2 linked regions of the Nitrobacter winogradskyi Nb-255 genome follow. Each later gene encodes a partner of the first gene's protein in a complex. Links are inferred from orthologs where the notes say so. Each region holds a gene or a part of one and is shown in the gene's direction. Other genes may lie near its edges.

Region 1 (9,632 bases):
GTGAAGAAAACGTGTTAAATCAAGGTTATAGAGCCCCGCTTCTGATTCCATCAGAAGCGAAAAGGCTCTAGTTCGTTGGATCGACAATGTGCGTGAGCCAGTGTGGTGGTTCAGAAGTTCGCTTCATTGCCCCATCGAGTCCGTCAAGCAAACTTCTGAACCTAAACCACACTAAAATCATAAAGTTGCTGGTGTGCCTTTGATTCCGAAGTTTGCATCAAAGGTTGCGACAAGGGTACGCGAACTTCGGAATCGGGACTCCAGAACATGCCGACCACTCCCACCAAAGCCATGGTGCTCGCCGCGGGCCTCGGCCTGCGCATGCGGCCGCTGACCGAACGGATGCCCAAGCCCATGGTGCCCGTGGCCGGCAAGCCGCTGCTCGATCACGTGCTGGACAGGCTGGCGGACGCGGGCGTCAGCGAGGCTGTCGTCAACGTGCGCTATCTGCCCGACCAGATCATCGATCACGTCGCTCACCGCGACCGGCCGAAGATCATCATCTCCGACGAGCGCGACCAGGTGCTTGGCACCGGCGGTGCGGTGGTGAAGGCCCTGCCGCTGCTCGGCGACGCACCGTTCTTCCATCTCAATGCCGACACGATATGGATCGACGGCGCGCGTCCCAACCTGACGCGGCTGACCGAGGCCTTCGATCCCGCGAGCATGGACATTCTGCTGCTGATGGCGCCGACCGCGAGCAGCATCGGCTACAGCGGCAGCGGCGACTACGCCATGCTCCCCAACGGAGCGCTTCGCAGGCGACAAGAGAACCAGATCGTGCCGTTCGTCTATGCGGGAGCCGCCATCCTGTCGCCCGCGCTGTTCGACGGCGCGCCGGCAGGCGAGTTTCCGCTGACCGCGATATTCGACCGGGCGGGTGAACGGGACCGGCTGTTCGGCCTGCGGCTCGACGGCGTCTGGATGCATGTCGGAACACCCGATGCGGTCCAGGCCGCGGAGAAAGCCGTGCTCGCGAGCCTCGACGCCTGACGGCTGCCTTTCAAATCTTCACCGCTTCCGGAGGATTCTCCGGCGAAGTGGATTCCACTTCGCCCGAAGGTTAAATCCCGCCTATGTCATGATATGCCTGATCTCGAATCAGGATCCTCCATGCGCGTCCGCAACGTCCCCTCCTCAGTGCCGTTTCTGCGCGCGGTCATCACCGCGCTGGTCGACGGGGAGCTGATCGAGGGATTCCGTCCGCGCGCGCAGCCCGAACGGCTTGCCGAAGCCACGCTCTATCTGCCGACCCGCCGCGCCGGCCGCATGGCGCGCGATATTTTCCTCGACGTGCTGGATACCGACGCCGTGATCCTGCCGCGCATCGTCGCGCTCGGCGGAATCGACGAGGACGAACTGGCTTTCGCGCAGGCCGTCTCGTTGCCGCCGGAGACGCTCGAACTGCCGCCGGCGCTGGACGGGCTCGCGCGCCGCCTCGCGCTCGCCCAGCTTATCGACGCATGGGCGCGGCGGCTGAATCTCGGTGACGGCGAGCCAGCGCGGGCCCCGCTGGTGCTCGGCGGTCCGGCCTCGACGCTGACGCTTGCCGCCGATCTCGCGCGACTGATGGACGACATGGCCACGCGCGGCGTGGACTGGCGCGCGCTCGACGGGCTGGTGCCCGAGGCGCTCGACCGCTACTGGCAGATCACGCTCGATTTCCTGAAGATCGCGCGCGACTACTGGCCGGCTCACCTTCAGGAAACCGGCCGGATCGAACCCGCGGCGCGGCGCGACCGCCTGATCGAAGCCGAAGCCGCGCGTCTCGCCGCCCATCATGTGGGACCGGTGATCGCGGCGGGCTCCACCGGCTCGATGCCGTCGACCGCGAAACTGCTGCACGCCATCGCCACGCTGCCGCAAGGCGCGGTCGTGCTGCCAGGACTCGACACCGACCTCGATGAAGAGGCGTGGAGGTTGATCGGCGGCGTCAGGGATAAAGCGAGCGGCGCGTTCATCACGCCGCCCGCCGCCGGTCATCCGCAGTTCGCGCTGCACGGCCTGCTCGCGCGCTTCGGCATCAAACGATCGGAGGTGAAAGCGCTCGGCTTCCCCGCGCCATACGGGCGCGAAATGCTGGCGTCCGAGGCGATGCGGCCCGCGGAGGCGACCGCGCAATGGCATACCCGGCTCGCCGAACCCGAGGTCGCGGATAAGATCGCGGCCGGACTGCAAAATCTCGCCGTGATCGCGGCCGCCAATCCGGAAATGGAAGCGCTCGGCATCGCCGTCGCCATGCGCGAGGCGCGCGACCTGAACAAGACCGCGGCGCTGGTGACGTTCGACCGCGCGCTGGCGCGGCGGGTGATGGCGGCGCTCGGCCGCTGGAATCTCGCCTTCGACGATTCGGGCGGCGATCCGCTGATGGACACGCCTGCTGGAATCTTCGCACGGCTGGCCGCCGAGACCGCGTGCAACGGTCTGGAGCCCCCGACCCTGCTGGCCTTGCTGAAGCATCCGCTGTGCCGGTTGGGACGCGCGGCGGGCGGCTGGTCGCGTGCCATCATAGCGCTGGAGCTTGCGATCCTGCGAGGCCCCCGGCCGCCGCCGGGCGGCAAGGGCCTCGCGGACGAATTCGCGCGCTTTTGCGATGAGCGCGACCAGCTCGATCGCGGCGAGAGTTCCTCGTTGCATCGCAGCGAGCCCCGCGCGGCGCTGAAACCGGACCATCTCGACGATATCAGCGCCCTGATCGCGGCCCTGCGGGATGCGCTCGCGCCGCTCGAAGGCGACGGCGCATCGAGATCGGCGGACTTCACCCTCCTCGCCCTGCAGCATCGCCAGACTATCGAATCGTTATCCTGTGACGATGAAGGCGTCGCCGTCGCATTCGACGGCCGGCACGGCCGTGCCCTCGCTGATGCTTTCGACGATCTGGTTGATGCGGGTGAGCGCAGCGGCCTGACGGTCAGGATCGCGGACTATCCGGAAACCTTCGAGGCCGCGTTCGGCGATCGCGTGGTGCGCCGGCCGCAGGCGACATCGGCAAGCCTGCGCATCTACGGACCGCTCGAAGCGCGTCTGACCCAATGCGACCGCGTCATCCTCGGCGGGCTCACCGAAGGCGTCTGGCCGCCCGCGCCGCCGACCGATCCCTGGCTCAGCCGGCCGATGCGGCACGAACTGGGGCTCGATCTTCCGGAACGGCGCATCGGACTGTCCGCGCACGATTTCACGCAACTGTTCGGCGCCGAGGAGGTCATCCTCAGCCATGCCGCCAAGGCCGCAGGCGCGCCGGCGGTGGCGTCCCGTTTCCTGCATCGGCTCGAAGCCGTCGCGGGCGCGACACGCTGGACATCGGCGAAACAAGCCGGCGCGCGATATATTCAGTATGCCGAAGCGCTCGATCGGCCCAGCGAGGTTACACCGATCGCGCAGCCCGCGCCGAAGCCGCCGCGCACGGCGCGGCCGACGCGCCTGTCCGTGACCGCGATCGAGGACTGGCTGCGCGATCCCTACACCATCTACGCCAGATACATCTTGAAGCTGCTGCCGCTGGAGGCCGTCGACATGCCCTTGTCGGCGGCAGACCGCGGCTCGGCGATTCACGACGCGCTCGGCGACTTCACCAAACGTTATCCGGCAAGCCTGCCCGACGATCCGGAAGACGTGCTGCGCGCCATCGGCGAAAGCCGTTTCGCGCCGCTGATGCAGCGGCCGGAAGCGCGCGCGCTGTGGTGGCCGCGCTTCCAGCGCATCGCGGCATGGTTCGCGGAATGGGAGCCGACGCGGCGGGCGCATCTGGTCAGGATCGACGCCGAGGTCAGCGGAAAAATCGAAATCCCGATCGACGGCGATCGCAGGTTCACTCTGTCGGCGCGCGCCGACCGTATCGAACATCTCGGCGGCGGCCGCTTCGCCGTTCTCGACTACAAGACCGGCAGTCCTCCGAGCAGCAAGCAGGTGCGGCTCGGCCTGTCGCCGCAGCTCACGCTGGAATCCGCGATCCTGCGCAACGGCGGCTTCGCGGGCATTCCCCCCGGCGCATCGGTCAGCGAGCTGGTCTATGTCCGGCTCAGCGGCAACAATCCTGCCGGCGAACCGAGACCGGTCGATCTCGATAACGGCAAAACCGCAACCCGGTCGCCCGATCAGGCGGCCGATGTCGCGCTTGAAGAACTCACCGCGCTGATCCGTGCCTTCGACGACGAGCAGCAGGGCTACGCATCGCTCGACCTGCCGATGTGGAAGGCCCGCTACGGGGTCTATGACGATCTCGCACGGATCAAGGAATGGTCGGCGGCGGGCGGGCCGGGGTCGGAGGAATGGTGAAAGCGCCGCGCCCCGTTCATCCCGACGCCAGCGCGCGCCAGCAGCGTGCGTCCGATCCGGCCACATCGGTGTTCGTGTCGGCCAACGCGGGATCGGGCAAGACGCACGTTCTCGTTCAGCGCGTGATCCGCCTTCTGCTCAACGACGTCGACCCCGCGCGCATCCTCTGCATCACCTTCACCAAGGCCGCCGCCGCGAACATGGCGGAGCGGGTATTCTCGACGCTGGGTCACTGGGTCACGCTCGACGATGAGGCCTTGAACGGGGCGCTGCGCGATGTCGGCATCGCGCAGCCCGGCGCGAGATGGCGCGAGCGGGCGCGAAAGCTGTTCGCCTCCGCGCTGGAAACGCCGGGCGGCCTGAAAGTGCAGACCATCCACGCGCTCTGCACGCGGCTATTGCAGCAGTTTCCGTTCGAGGCCGAAGTGCCGGCGCGTTTCACCGTGCTCGACGAGCGCGACCAGACCGAAATGATGGAGCGCGCCAGCCTTAAGGTCATGCTCGACGCCTCGCAAGATCCGGACAGCCCGTCCGGCCTCGCGCTGCGATACGCCATGAGCGCGGCCACCGATTCAACGCTGCGCGACGTCCTCAATCAGGCCTGCCTGAGCCGGGATCATGCCCTGACCCAGACGGACGACCGCGGCATCGCGCAGGCGATCCGGGACGCCGCCGATGCGCTCGGTGTGGACCCAGCCGAGCGCGTCGAGGACGTCGAACGCGAGATCGTCGACGGGCCGAACCTGCCGCGAAGCAAGTGGCTCGATACGGCGGCGCTGATCGCAACAGGCAGCTCGAACGACGTCAAACAGGCCGAACGGCTGCGTGCCGCCCATGCGGAAGCGGGCGACGCCGCGCGGGCCGATCGCTATCTCGACGTCTTCCTGACGGGTGATGGCAGCCCGCGCAAATCCTTCGTCACCAGGAAGATCAGCGATGCCCGGCCTGATGTCGCTGAAATGCTTGCCGATGAATGCCAGCGCGTGATCGCGCTGCTCGGACGCCGCCGCGCGATCAACATCCGCGACCGCACGCAATCCCTGCTCGTCATCGCCGCCGCGGTCGCCGCCCACTACCGGCGCGAGAAACACGAGCGCGGCCTGCTCGACTATGACGACCTGATCGACAAGACGCTTCGGATGCTGGAGCAGACCTCGCCCGGCTGGGTTCACTACAAGCTCGATCGCGGCGTCGATCACGTGCTGATCGACGAGGCGCAGGATACCAGCCCGAAGCAGTGGGACATCGTCGAGCGCATCATCGCGGACTTCACCACCGGCGAAGGCGCGCGCGAGGGCGTGCGCCGGACCGTGTTCGCGGTCGGCGACGAGAAGCAGTCGATCTTCTCGTTCCAGGGCGCGGCGCCGCGCGAGTTCGACGAAAGGCGGCGCAAGCTGGAGAGGAAGTTCACCGATGCAAAGCTTCCGTTCCGCAAGGAGGATTTCATCTACTCGTTCCGGTCCGGCAAAACGATCCTCGAATCGGTCGACCATGTGTTCCGCGATCCCGCGATCTACGCCAGCATCCACGCGGTCGGCGCCCACCCCGTGCATGAATCGCTGGCGGACGCCGCACCCGGCATCGTCGATCTCTGGAGCCTTGAGGAGCGGGACAAGCGCGAGGAGATGGAGGGCTGGCGCGCACCGTTCGATGCGGTCACCGCAACCAGCCCCGAGGTCAAGCTCGCACGACGCATCCGCGACGAGATCAAGTCGCTGATCGCGCAAGGCGCCATGACCGGACACCTCGGCAACCGCCGTCCGCTCGGTTATGGCGACATCCTGGTGCTGGTGCGGCGGCGGGGCAACGCGTTCGACGCCGTCATCCAGGCGCTGAAGCAGTCCGGCATTCCGGTGGCCGGCGCGGATCGTCTTAAACTCACCGAGCACATCGCGATCATCGACCTGATGAACCTTGCGGATGCGCTGCTGCTGCCAAGGGACGATCTGGCGCTGGCGGTGGCGCTGAAAAGCCCGCTGTTCGGCCTCGACGACGACGACCTGTTCAAACTGGCGTGGCAGCGCAAGGGCACGCTGCGCGACGCGCTCGCCGGGCACGCGACAGCCGATGACAAATTCCGCGACGCCTTCGAAAGCCTGAAGCGGTGCGAAAGTCGCGCCGCGCGCGATACGCCGTTCGCGTTCTTTGCATGGCTTCTGGGCGAGGAAGCCGGACGGCGGCGGATCCTGCGCCGGCTCGGCCATGAAGCCAATGATGCGCTCGATGAGTTCCTCGAACTGGCGCTGACCTGTGAGCGCAAGGCCCCCGCGTCGCTGCAAGGCTTCATGGCGTGGCTGCGCGCCGCCGATACCGAGGTGAAGCGCGACATGGAAATCTCGCGCGACGAAGTCCGCGTGATGACCGTGCACGGCGCGAAGGGACTGGAGGCCTCGGTGGTGTTTCTCGCCGACACCTCGACGTCGCCGGCCGACACCGAACGTCTGAGCCTGATCCGCATGGGGCGCGGCAACGCACCCGCCGGCGTCGCCGGGGTGACGATCTGGGCAGGCAGGAAGGCCGAGGACCCGCCCTGCGTGGCGCAGGCCCGCGCGGCCATGACCGCGGAAACCGAACATGAGTATCGCCGCCTGCTTTACGTCGCGATGACGCGCGCGGCGGACCGCCTGATCGTCGGCGGCTGCAAACCGGCCAACCGCAAGGATGTCCGGGAGTTCTCCTGGTACCACCTGATCGAAAAAGGTCTGGCCAATTCCGGCCTTGCGATGCAGGAGATCGAAACCGCAAGCGGCAAGGTCAAGCGTTTCACCCGGCCAGATCACGATGATCCTGGATCGAATCGATCCAGGATCATGAACGTGATCGATTCTAATATTTTAGAGCGGGATGCGGGCGGAAAACCGCTGCACACTTTTCCTCATCCCGCTCTAGAGGAAGCCGAACCGGATGCCGCGGGCCCGGCACCGCCGGCGTCCCCCGGCGCTACCCGGATCCCGTTGCCGCCGTGGCTGCATCTCGCAGCCGCGCCGGAAGCACCCGCGCGCCGATCGCTGTATCCATCGGATGCCGACGAGGCCGCGCATCAACGCGCGCCGGCCGGCGCCATCCCGGATCAGCGCCACCGCGCGCGACTGCGCGGCACGCTGGTCCATCGCCTGCTGCAATCCCTGCCCGAGGTGCCGCGGGACCGCCGCCGCGAGGCGGCGCTGTCCTATCTCGGGCGCAACGCGAGCGGCTGGGGCAAGACCGAGCACGACGCGCTCGCGGCGCGGGTCGTGGCGGTGCTCGATGATGCGAGGTTCGCCCCCGTTTTCGCGGAGGGCAGCCGGGCCGAGGTCGCGATCGTCGGGCGGCTGACGACGCGGCGGGGCGATCCCCTGCCGGTCTCGGGCCAGATCGACCGGCTCGTGGTCACTCCGCACGGGGTTCTGGTCGTCGACTACAAGACCAGCCCCGCACCCGCGAGCCTGGCCGACGTTCCGCCCGCCTATATCCGCCAGCTCGCGCTCTATCGCGCGATGCTCGCGGGCCTGTACCCGGAACTGCCCGTCAACGCGGCGCTGCTCTGGACCGAGACGCCTGAAATGATGGAGATTTCCGCCTCGACGCTGGATGCCGCCCTGGAAGCCATCATCTCGGTGTGAGAAACCTTGACCCGGGAAGATCGCCTTCTTAACTACATCCGCAGTTTCAAGCGCATTCTTTCGTCGCGCATCTCATCGAGACAACGAGGTATTCCATGGCTGTTGGCAAGGTTTCGGACGCCAATTTCGAAGCGGAAGTGCTCAAGGCGACTGGCCCGGTCGTGGTTGATTTCTGGGCGGAGTGGTGCGGCCCCTGCCGCATGATCGGCCCGGTGCTGGACGAAATCTCCAGCGCCATGGGCAGCAAGGTCAAGATCGTGAAGCTGAACGTCGACGAGAGCCCGAGGACGGCCTCGAAATACGGCGTGATGTCGATTCCCACTTTGATGATCTTCAAGGACGGCGAACTGGCCTCGCGTCAGGTCGGCGCGGCGCCCAAGCAGAAACTTGAGCAATGGATCACCGCCACGGTGTGATCTTTCCGCATTGAGATTTTTTTTCAAGCGGCCGGCGTCAATTCGCCGGCCGTTTTTGTTTGGGTAAGGAGAACGTTGAGGTCAGGGCGCACCCTCCCTTCTCGTCATGCCCGGCTTATTCTCGGTATACACGTCTTTGGAATTTCACGAAGCAAGACGTGGATGGCCGGAATACACCCATTCGAACACAGGATTCTACGCCGGCGGCGTGCCGTTTTCCGACAGCACGTGGCCGGCGAGATACAGCGATCCCGTGATCAGGATGCGCGGCGGAATCTCATAAGCGAGCCGCGCGACCGATCGCAGCGCGGCGGCGACGCTCACCGCGGTTTCGGCGCGCATGTCGAGCGCGCGCACCGCTTCCGCCAGTACCTCCGGCGGCATCGCGTTCTCCATGTTCGGAATCGGCACGGCAATGACATGCCGCGTCAGGCCGGCGAAGTTGGCGAGAAAACCCTTCGCGTCCTTGTTGCCCATCATGCCTGTTATCACCACCAGCGGTCGCGACACCCGCTCCTCGAGATCGCCGAGCGCCGCCGCCGCGATCCGCCCGCCATCGGCATTGTGCCCGCCGTCGAGCCAGAGCTCGGCGTCGCGCGGCGCCTGATCCACGATCCGGCCGGATGTCAGCCGCTGCATCCGCGCCGGCCATTCCGCGCCGGTGACGCCGCGCTCGAACGCCGTTGTCTCGATCGAGAAGCGATCCTGCGCCCGCAGCGTCGCGATCGCGAGGCCCGCATTGTCGAACTGATGCCGGCCGAACAGCCGGGGCGCGGCGAGGTCGAGCAGGCCGCTTTCGTCCTGATAGACCAGTCGTCCGTGTTCCGCGTGGACGTGCCAGTGCTGGCCGGCCGCGTGCAGCGGACTGCGCATCCGCTTCGCCCGCTGCTCGATCACAACTTCGGCTTCGGGCGACTGCTCCGCGCAGATGACGGGCACGCCAGGCTTGATGATGCCGGCTTTCTCGCCGGCGATCTCCGCCAGCGAGCCGCCCAGAAACTCGACGTGATCGATGCCGACGGGCGTGATGACGCTCGCCAGCGGCGTCTCGACCACGTTGGTGCTGTCGAGCCGGCCGCCGAGGCCGACCTCGAGCAACAGCACGTCGGCGGGACTTCGTGCGAACAACAGAAAGGCCGCCGCGGTCTTTATCTCGAAAAGGGTCAGCGGCTCGCCGCCATTGGCGCGCTCGCATTCAAGCAGCGCGTCGCGCAGGGCATCGTCGGCAACCAGCGTTCCGGCCAACCGCACGCATTCGTTGATCCTCACCAGATAGGGCGAGGTAAAGACATGCACGCGCAAACCGGCGGCCTCGAGGATCGCGCGCAGGTAGGCGACG
Region 2 (9,492 bases), 3.3 Mb from region 1 along the record:
CCGTCGCAGCGCGGTCGGCGCTCTCGGGGCTGTTTTCGGAGGGGACGCAATGACCTTCGACGCCGCCGAAAAGCATCAGTCCCAGATGCCTGCCCTGCAAGTCGAAGTTGCGGCTTGACGCCGAGAACGCGGCGCTTCGACATCAGTTGATTGTTTTGCGGCGCAAGCTGCGTGGCCGTGTTCGACTCGCAAACAGCAATCGCTGGTTCTGTGTCCAGCTGTATCGCTGGCTCCCGTCTATCCTTCAGGTTTTTGCAATCATCCGCCCTGAGACGCTCATTCGCAGGCACCCGTGCTTGCCCAAGTCATGCATTCCAGCACCTTGCGGCGGCTGACACCGGTGTGCTGCGAGATACGCTTGCGCACCTAGGGGACGCCATAGCGGCCTGAGTGGCGGCGCTGATCCGAGCGCGGAGCTCAGGGGCGTTTCGGACTAGAGCTCGAAACTCAATTAAGCTTGCCATTGATGTAACATCCAGCAGCATCTCCGAGTCTCGCAAGTCCCGTACATTCCTACAAAGCCTTAAGACGCGGGCGACCAAAGCAGGGTTAGCACGTACCTTCCTTTTATAGGCGGCACTCGAAGTTGGAATTTCCACCGAAGGACTGGCGCGACACGAACTCTTGGTGTATTCATTATCTCAACAATTATTGAGGTGTTGAGATAACGATGTACGAAAAGCAGGCCCTCGACGCCTTCGCCGCGCTTTCGCAGGAAACGAGGCTCCGCATCGTCCGTCTTCTGGTGAAAGCCGGTCCCGAAGGGATGTCCGCTGGCGCCATCGGAGAGGCGATGGACAGCGCGTCCTCCTCCCGCATGTCCTTCCACCTGAGTCATCTTGAACACGCCGGGCTTGTCGAATCTCGGCGCGAAGGGCGGTCGATCATCTACAGCGCGGCCTTAGTGACGCTCTCCAGCCTCGTCGAATTCCTCATGCGTGACTGCTGCCAGGGCCATCCCGAGGTGTGCAATCCGGCCGTCGCCGCGCTGTCCGCTTGTTGCGAACCTAAGAAACGCGGTCCCCATGTCTGATCCAGATCAACCAAACCGCATCTTCAATGTCCTTTTCCTTTGCACTGGAAATTCGGCCCGCTCGATCCTCGCCGAGAGCATTGCGGCCAAGGATGGCGCTGGCCGCTTTCGTTCCTTTTCCGCTGGCAGCCAGCCTAAGGGCGAGGTCAATCCTTTCGCTCTGAAGGTGCTGAAGAACTTCGACTATCCCGCCGATGGCTTCCGCTCGAAGAGTTGGGAGGAATTCGCTGGGCCGGATGCTCCGGTCATGGATTTCGTGTTCACCGTTTGCGACAACGCCGCAGGCGAAACCTGCCCGGTCTGGCCGGGTCAACCGATTACGGCGCATTGGGGCATCGAAGATCCCGCTGCGGTGGAAGGCTCCGACTTCCAGAAGGAAGCCGCGTTCGTCGCCGCCCTTCGCTATCTGAAGAACCGCTTCTCCATCTTTGCCGCACTGCCCGTCGCTAGCCTCGACAGAGCATCCCTGCGGGCCAAGCTCGTGGAAATCGGACAATCGGACGGCGCGTCCTCGTCTCGCAACAGCGCGGCGTGAGGAAAGATCATGGACGTCATCATCTATCACAACCCCGACTGCGGCACGTCGCGGAATACGCTGGCGTTGATCCGTAATGCCGGCATCGAGCCGCACATCATCGAATATCTGAAGACGCCGCCGTTGCGCGTGCTGCTGGCGCAACTCATTGCGCGCATGGGCATCTCCGCGCGGGCGCTTTTACGCGACAAGGGCATACCTTACACGGAGCTTGGCCTTGCCGATCCGAAACTGACCGACGACCAGATTCTCGACGCCATGATGGCGCATCCGATTCTTATTAACCGGCCGATCGTCGTCAGTCCCAAAGGCGTGAAGCTCTGCCGGCCGTCCGAAGACGTGCTCGATCTGCTGCCGCCGCAGCAAGGCGAACTCACGAAGGAAGACGGTGAGCGCGTTATCGACGAACAAGGCCGCCGCATCGCGACGGCGTGAGGAAAAATCATGTCTACATTCGAACGCTATCTCACCTTCTGGGTCGCGCTTTGCATCGTCGTCGGCATCGCGTTCGGCCATGTGATGCCAGGCGTGTTTCAGGCGATCGGCGCGGCGGAAATCGCCAAGGTCAACCTGCCGGTGGCCGTACTGATCTGGCTCATGGTCATTCCGATGCTGCTCAAGATCGACTTCGCCGCGCTCGGCGAGGTCGGCCGTCACTGGCGTGGCATCGGCGTGACGCTGTTCGTCAACTGGGCGGTGAAGCCTTTCTCCATGGCTTTGCTCGGCTGGCTCTTCATCGGCTGGTTGTTCCGGTCACTGCTGCCCGCCGACCAGATCGACAGCTATATTGCCGGCCTCATCATTCTTGCCGCAGCCCCCTGCACGGCGATGGTATTCGTCTGGTCGAACCTGACGAAGGGTGAACCGCATTTCACGCTGAGCCAGGTCGCGCTCAACGACGCGATCATGGTGGTGGCCTTCGCGCCTATAGTGGGGCTCTTGCTCGGTCTGTCCGCGATCACGGTGCCATGGGGCACGCTGATACTGTCGGTGGCGCTCTACATCGTCATCCCGGTGATTGTCGCGCAAATCATCCGACGGCGTCTACTGTCGAGCGGCGGGCAGGCTGCGCTCGACAGGCTGCTCGCGAAGCTCGGGCCGGTCTCACTGGTATCGCTGCTGGCGACGCTGGTGCTGTTGTTCGGTTTCCAGGGCGAGCAAATCATGGCGCAGCCGATGGTGATCGCGCTGCTCGCCGTGCCGATCCTGATCCAGGTCTATTTCAATTCCGGGCTCGCCTATTTGCTCAATCGAATCTCGGGGGAGCAACATTGTGTCGCCGGGCCGTCGGCCCTGATTGGCGCGTCCAACTTCTTCGAGCTGGCCGTTGCGGCCGCCATCAGCCTGTTCGGTTTTCACTCCGGCGCGGCGCTCGCGACCGTTGTCGGTGTGCTGATCGAAGTGCCGGTCATGCTCTCCGTCGTGTGGATCGTGAACCGCTCCAAAGGTTGGTACGAGCGCGACGGTAAGGCGGCGGCGGTTGTGGAGGCAAACCGTTGATGTTGCCAAACCTCCCTAATGTGGATGCCGATTGCATCGCTGTGCCGCGCATTGATCGACTGCGGGCAACACCCTCGACCCATCCGCCCCGTATTCTGTTGCTCTATGGTTCGCTTCGCGAGCGGTCATACAGTCGTTTCCTGACCCAGGAAGCCGAACGCCTGCTGAAGCACTTCGGCGCGGAAACCCGCATCTTCGACCCGCATGGCTTGCCGTTGCCCGATGGAGCGGCAATCGATCACCCGAAGGTGCGTGAACTGCGGAAACTCTCGCTCTGGTCGGAAGGCCAGGTCTGGACCAGCCCGGAGCGGCACGGCGCCATGAGCGCGGTGATGAAGGCACAGATCGATTGGATTCCCCTGTCGGTCGGCGCCGTCCGGCCGACGCAAGGCCGAACGCTTGCCGTCATGCAGGTATCGGGCGGCTCGCAGAGCTTCAACGCCGTCAACCAGATGCGCGTGCTTGGCCGTTGGATGCGGATGGTGACGATCCCCAACCAGTCATCCGTTGCCAAGGCCTATCAGGAGTTTGATGAAGCTGGGCGGATGAAGCCATGCTCCTACTATGATCGGGTCGTCGATGTGATGGAAGAACTGGTCAAGTTCACGCTGCTGACGCGCGATGTCTCGGCTTACCTCACCGACCGATATTCCGAGCGCAAGGAAAGTGGGGAAGCTCTGATGCGGCGGGTGAACCTGTCGGCGGCGTCCTCTTGAGATTGAATGCAACGACTTGAAATGAGCCAAAAAGCCATCCGACACGCGATCTGTCGTTCCGCGACTCTTCACGAAAGGGTCATTTTCCCCGTCTTCCCAGAACGCGAAGCCTGTGCCATTTTCCGATCATGAGGGTAGGCATCTGGCTCCGCAGGTTGCTCCCGATCCTTGCGATCGTGGGGCTTATTGCTGGACCGTTCACCGGATCGGTGAGCGGAGCCGTGGTGGCGGCCGCCTCTGATATCTCCATGGCGTCGATGCCGGACGATATGCCCTGCTGCCCGCATGAGAAACCGGCCGTCCCGGATTGCCAGAAGTCCTGCCCGTTGATGGCGATCTGTATGGCCAAGTGCTTCTCGGTCACGCCGACGCTTTCGAGTCTTGCCTTCATTTTTTGGGATCAAAGCGATTCTCTTTCTCTAGGCAACGACGTCGTGCGCGATGCGCTCGCGGTAGAACCTCCAGCTCGACCTCCGAGAACCTAGAACATCGCCGGCGCTTCGGTGCCGGTTCGCGCCGCCCCAGCGTGTGCTCGGGCGGTCGAGAGCGCGTGGCCGTAGGCCGCGCAACGCCGGGCCATGCGCACGGTGCTCCGATGAAACTAGGAACTTCAAACTATGATAACTGCTCTTACGAAGCGCGCCGTTGCGGCGGTGCTTGCGGCCGCGCTTTCCGTGACGGCCTTCTCGGCAGCGAAAGCCGACATCACGGACTATGCGTTTCGACTCGTTCAAACTGAGATCAAGCACGGTAACGGCGCCATCGTCGCTGTCCGGCTCATCGACAAGCGATCCGGCAAAGCAGTTCCGGACGCGGTCATCTTCGCGACCCGGATCGACATGGCGCCCGACGGTATGGAGTCGATGGCGGCGCCGATCGAGGCTCTGCCATCGACCGAGCCGGGCGTCTATCGCTTCAAGACCAACCTGACGATGGCTGGTGGCTGGCGGCTTTCGCTCGGCGCCAAGATCCAGGGTGAAACCGGAACGCTCGAGAACAAACTGGTCCTGAAAGCGACACCATGAAACCGCTCGCTCTCATGGGCCTCGCCCTCGCCGCTATTTTAGCGGCGGGGGCCGGAGGCTATTGGGCGGGTGTTCGGAATCTTCCGATCACCGGCCTCCGCGAATGGCTTGGTGTCGAGGCAACCTTCGCAGCGGCAGAGCCGGCCGGCACGGGAGCGGTGATTTACTATCAGGACCCTGACGGTAAGCCAGCTTACTCGGCAACACCGCGCAAAACCGCAGACGGCCGTGCTTTCCGCGCCGTTCGCGCCAGCGAGGATGTGAGCTTCGAAGAGAAGCAGCCGACGACAGCCGAGGCGACCGGGCAGCCCGGCGCGCGGCGCGTCCTCTACTACCGCAATCCGATGGGTCTGCCGGACACCTCACCGACGCCGAAGAAGGACTCGATGGGGATGGACTACATCCCGGTCTATGAAGGCGAGGATGACGGCGGCTCGGTCGTGCGGGTGTCGCTTGGCAAACTCCAACGGACCGGTGTGCGATCCGAGTTGGTCAAGCGCCGCACCGTCGGCAGACTGATGCGCGTACCGGGAATGATCCAGCTCGACGAGCGGCGCATCTCTGTGGTTGCAACGCGGAGCGATGCTTTCGTCAACGAAGTGGCGAATGTTACGACTGGAGACCGAGTGACGAAAGGCCAGGTACTGGTCCGGCTCTACTCGCCCGACATCGCTGCCGCGGGTGCGCTGTTTCTCAGCGATCTCAATATTGGCGGTCGCGACGGCGCTATCGGCGGTGCTCGCCAGCGCCTGGAAAATCTGGGAGTACCACCCGAGGCCATCGCCGAGATCGAGCGTACCCGCAAGGTGCCGCTATCGATCACATGGCGCGCGCCGCGCGACGGCGTCGTGCTCGAACGCAATGTCGTTGAGGGCATGAAGGCAGCGCCAGGCGATGTGCTATTCCGCCTCGCCGACATCTCGACCATCTGGGTGCTCGCGGACGTTCCGGAGTTCGATCTTGCGGCCGTTCGAATTGGTGCGCCGGTGACGGTACGAGTCCGAAGCCTACCGGGGCGCTCCTTCGAAGGGCGTGTGTCGCTGATCTATCCTCAGGTCGGTGAAGCGACGCGAACCGCGCGCGTGCGGATCGAAATTGCCAATCCTGACGGTGTTCTGCTCCCTAATATGTATGCCGAGGTGGAGATCGGCACCGGCGATGCCGCGCCTGTGGTTGCCGTTCCAGACAGCGCGGTGATCGACACCGGCACGCGACAGGTCGTGATCATAGATCGTGGAGATGGCCGGTTCGAACCGCGCGACGTGAAGATCGGCTTGCGTGGCGAAGGGCTCACCGAAATCCGCGAGGGGATTGCGGAGGGTGACCGTGTCGTTGTCGCGGCGAACTTCCTGATCGACGCCGAGAGCAATCTAAAGGCGGCGCTCCGCGGCCTGACCCCACCGGAGGCCCGGCCATGATCGCCCGACTCATTGGCTGGTCGGCCCGCAACCTTGTGCTCGTATTCGTCGGCACGATCTTCGCCGTTGCCGCCGGGCTCTATGCGCTGAAGACGCTGCCGCTCGACGCCATCCCCGACCTCTCGGACGTGCAGGTGATCGTCTACACCAACTATCCCGGCCAGGCGCCGCAAGTGGTCGAGGATCAGGTCACCTATCCGCTGACGACCTCGATGCTGACGGTGCCGAAGTCAAAAGTCGTGCGCGGCTTCTCCTTCTTTGGCGTCTCCTTCGTCTATGTGATCTTCGAAGACGGCACCGATCCCTATTGGGCACGAAGCCGCGTCCTTGAATATCTCAACGCTGCCGCTCAGCGGTTGCCGGCGGGCGTGACGCCAACCCTCGGTCCGGATGCGACCGGTGTCGGCTGGGTCTACCAATACGCCGTCGTCGCGAAGGAGATGACGCTCGCCGAGCTGCGCTCTCTGCAGGACTGGGTGATCCGCTTCGGGGCCTCCAAGGCGGATGGCGTCGCGGAAGTCGCCAGCGTCGGCGGCTTCGTGAAGCAATATTCGATCGTGGTCGATCCCAACAGACTGCGGGCGTTGGGCATCCCGCTCGACCGCGTGCGCGAGGCCGTCAAGGCCAGCAACGCCGATGTCGGCGGTCGCACCGTCGAGCTCTCCGAATTTGAATTCATGGTGCGCGGTCGCGGCTATATCAGAAGCGCCGCCGACATCGAAAATGTGGTGCTGAAGACCGACCGTGGCGTGTCGCTGCGCGTGAGAGACGTTGCCCGCGTCGAAATCGAGCCGGGCGAACGGCGCGGTATCACTGAACTCAACGGCGAAAGCGAAGTCGCGAGCGGCATCGTCCTGCAACGCTTCGGTGCCAACGCGCTGACCGTGATCGAGAACGTCAAGGCGCGACTTGCCGAGATTGCGTCGAGCCTGCCCGAGGGCGCCGAGATCGTGCCGGTCTACGACCGTTCCGAACTGATCGGCCGGGCGATCGAGACCCTGAAGGGCACGCTGATCGAGGAGAGCATCATTGTGGCGCTGGTCTGCGTGGTGTTCCTGCTACATTTGCGCAGCGCGCTTGTCGCCATCCTGATGCTGCCGGTCGGCATCTTCATCGCCTTCGCGGCGATGAAGGCGATTGGGCTTGGCTCCAACATCATGAGCCTCGGTGGCATCGCCATCGCCGTCGGCGCCATGATCGACGCCGCCATCGTGATGATCGAAAACGCTCACAAGCATTTGGAGCGCGCACCGCCCGACAAGCCGCGCGTCGAAATCCTGATCGAGGCGGCGAGCCAGGTCGGTCCGGCGCTGTTCTTCAGCCTGCTCGTTATCACCGTCTCCTTCCTGCCGATCTTCACGCTGGAGTCGCAGGAGGGCCGGATGTTCGGTCCGCTCGCCTTCACAAAGACCTTCGCGATGGCGGCCGCGGCGTTGCTGTCGGTGACACTGGTGCCGGCGTTGATGGTGGTCTTCGTGCGCGGCCGGATCATCCCGGAGCACCGGAACCCAATCAACCGTTTCCTGATCTGGGTCTACCGGCCAGTCATCCGCGGAGTCCTGAAGGCGAAGACGCTCACCATCCTTATCGCGCTCATTGTCCTCGGAGTGACTGTCTGGCCGGCACGACAACTCGGTTCGGAGTTCATGCCGAGCATCGACGAGGGGGCACTGATGTACATGCCGACGACCTTACCAGGGATTTCCGTGACCAAGGCGGCTGAGCTTCTGCAAGTGCAGGACCGGATCATCAAGAGCTTCCCGGAGGTGGCTTCGGTCCATGGTAAGGCGGGACGTGCGCTCACCGCCACCGATCCGGCGCCGATGGAGATGTTCGAGACCATCATTAATCTGAAGCCGAAGAGCGAATGGCGGCCCGGTGTCACCATCGACAGCCTGAAGACCGAAATGGACCGGGCATTGCAATTTCCCGGCGTCTCCAATGCCTGGACCATGCCGATCCGCGCTCGCATCGATATGCTTGCGACCGGCATTCGCACGCCAGTCGGTGTCAAAGTGTTCGGAACGGATCTCGCTCAGATGGAGCAGGCGGCTCGTGAGATCGAGCGGGTGCTGCGATCGCTGCCGGGCACATCCAGTGCCTATGCCGAGCGGGTGATCGGCGGCTACTACCTTGACATCGTGCCGGATCGCGACGCGCTTGGTCGCTATGGCTTGGCCATTGGCGACGTCCAGGCCGTGATCGCAAGCGCGCTCGGGGCCGAGACGGTGACCACGACCGTTGAGGGTCGCGAACGCTACGCCGTCACCATCCGCTATCCGCGCGCTTTCAGGAGTGACCCACAATCGATCGCTCGTGACGTGCAGGTGCCGTTGCCGGGAGGTGGAACGGTGCCGCTCGGCGAGGTCGCCAAGGTCGAGCTGACCCGCGGCGCCACCTCGATCCGCACCGAGAACGGTCAGCTCGCAGTCTACGTCTTCGTTGATATCGCCGGCCGCGATCTCGGCGGCTATGTCGCCGCGGCACAGCAAGCGGTCGCGACCGAGGTCAAGCTGCCACCCGGTACCTATGTCTCGTGGAGCGGCCAGTTTGAGTATCTTCAACGCGCAGAAGCGCGGTTGAAGATCGTCGTGCCGGTGACGCTGCTGGTCATTTTCCTGTTGCTCTACCTCAACTTCCGGGCGCTGACCGAGACGCTCATTGTCATGCTGTCGCTGCCATTCGCGCTGGTCGGCGGCATCTGGTTGATGTGGTGGCTCGGCTTCAACATGTCGGTCGCCGTGGCGGTCGGCTTCATCGCGCTTGCCGGCGTCGCCGCCGAGACCGGCGTCATCATGCTGATCTATCTCGAACAGGCGATGGCGGAACTAAAGGTTGAGCGGGAGGCGGAAGGACGGCCCTTCACCCGCACAGATCTCTACGAAGCGATCATGCTCGGCGCCGTCGAACGTGTCCGGCCGAAGATGATGACCGTCATCGCCATCACAGCCGGCCTCATCCCGATCCTGTGGAGCACCGGCACCGGTTCGGAAGTGATGCAACGCATCGCAGTGCCGATGATCGGCGGCATGGTCTCCTCGACCGTGCTCACGCTGGTCGTAATCCCGGCCGTCTATGCGCTGATCAAGGGGTGGCGGCTGCCGCGGAGTGTGGCCGCCGATGAGACGATCATCGAACAGTGTCCAGCCGGCCTCAAGGCAGCCGCTGAATGAGAGGAGGGTCCGATGATGCATGACATGATGGGGGCCATGGGATGGGGTATGGGTCTCGCCGGCCTACTCGGCATCCTCGTGCTGGCGCTGTT

The links.
Region 2: the proteins of trxA (region 1) and NWI_RS16225 are in contact, whole or in part, in an NMR structure (PDB 2IPA), measured with the Bacillus subtilis proteins. The link is inferred for Nitrobacter winogradskyi Nb-255 from one-to-one orthologs.

The regions. Positions count from the first base shown.
Region 1 is NC_007406.1:54,987-64,618, forward strand. Bases 6,697-9,632 are described here. They hold trxA (thioredoxin), read left to right. Parts: upstream 6,697-7,972; coding sequence 7,973-8,293; downstream 8,294-9,632. Other genes in these bases: addA (double-strand break repair helicase AddA), read left to right, coding at 6,697-7,877; NWI_RS00275 (bifunctional folylpolyglutamate synthase/dihydrofolate synthase), read right to left, coding at 8,489-9,632. Also shown: NWI_RS00255 (nucleotidyltransferase family protein), read left to right, coding at 268-993; double-strand break repair protein AddB, read left to right, coding at 1,114-4,275; more of addA, read left to right, coding at 4,236-6,696. UniProt on the Bacillus subtilis protein: Participates in various redox reactions through the reversible oxidation of its active center dithiol to a disulfide and catalyzes dithiol-disulfide exchange reactions.
Region 2 is NC_007406.1:3,378,504-3,387,995, forward strand. The notes cover bases 1-2,796. They hold NWI_RS16225 (arsenate reductase ArsC), read left to right. Parts: upstream 1-1,025; coding sequence 1,026-1,568; downstream 1,569-2,796. Other genes in these bases: NWI_RS16215 (HAD family hydrolase), read left to right, coding at 1-53; NWI_RS16220 (ArsR/SmtB family transcription factor), read left to right, coding at 671-1,033; arsC (arsenate reductase (glutaredoxin)), read left to right, coding at 1,578-2,003; arsB (ACR3 family arsenite efflux transporter), read left to right, coding at 2,013-2,796. In the rest of the region: more of arsB, read left to right, coding at 2,797-3,068; arsenical resistance protein ArsH, read left to right, coding at 3,068-3,784; NWI_RS18080 (hypothetical protein), read right to left, coding at 3,864-4,175; NWI_RS16250 (FixH family protein), read left to right, coding at 4,402-4,809; NWI_RS16255 (efflux RND transporter periplasmic adaptor subunit), read left to right, coding at 4,806-6,227; NWI_RS16260 (efflux RND transporter permease subunit), read left to right, coding at 6,224-9,400. UniProt on the Bacillus subtilis protein: Catalyzes the reduction of arsenate [As(V)] to arsenite [As(III)]. In vitro, can dephosphorylate para-nitrophenyl phosphate (pNPP).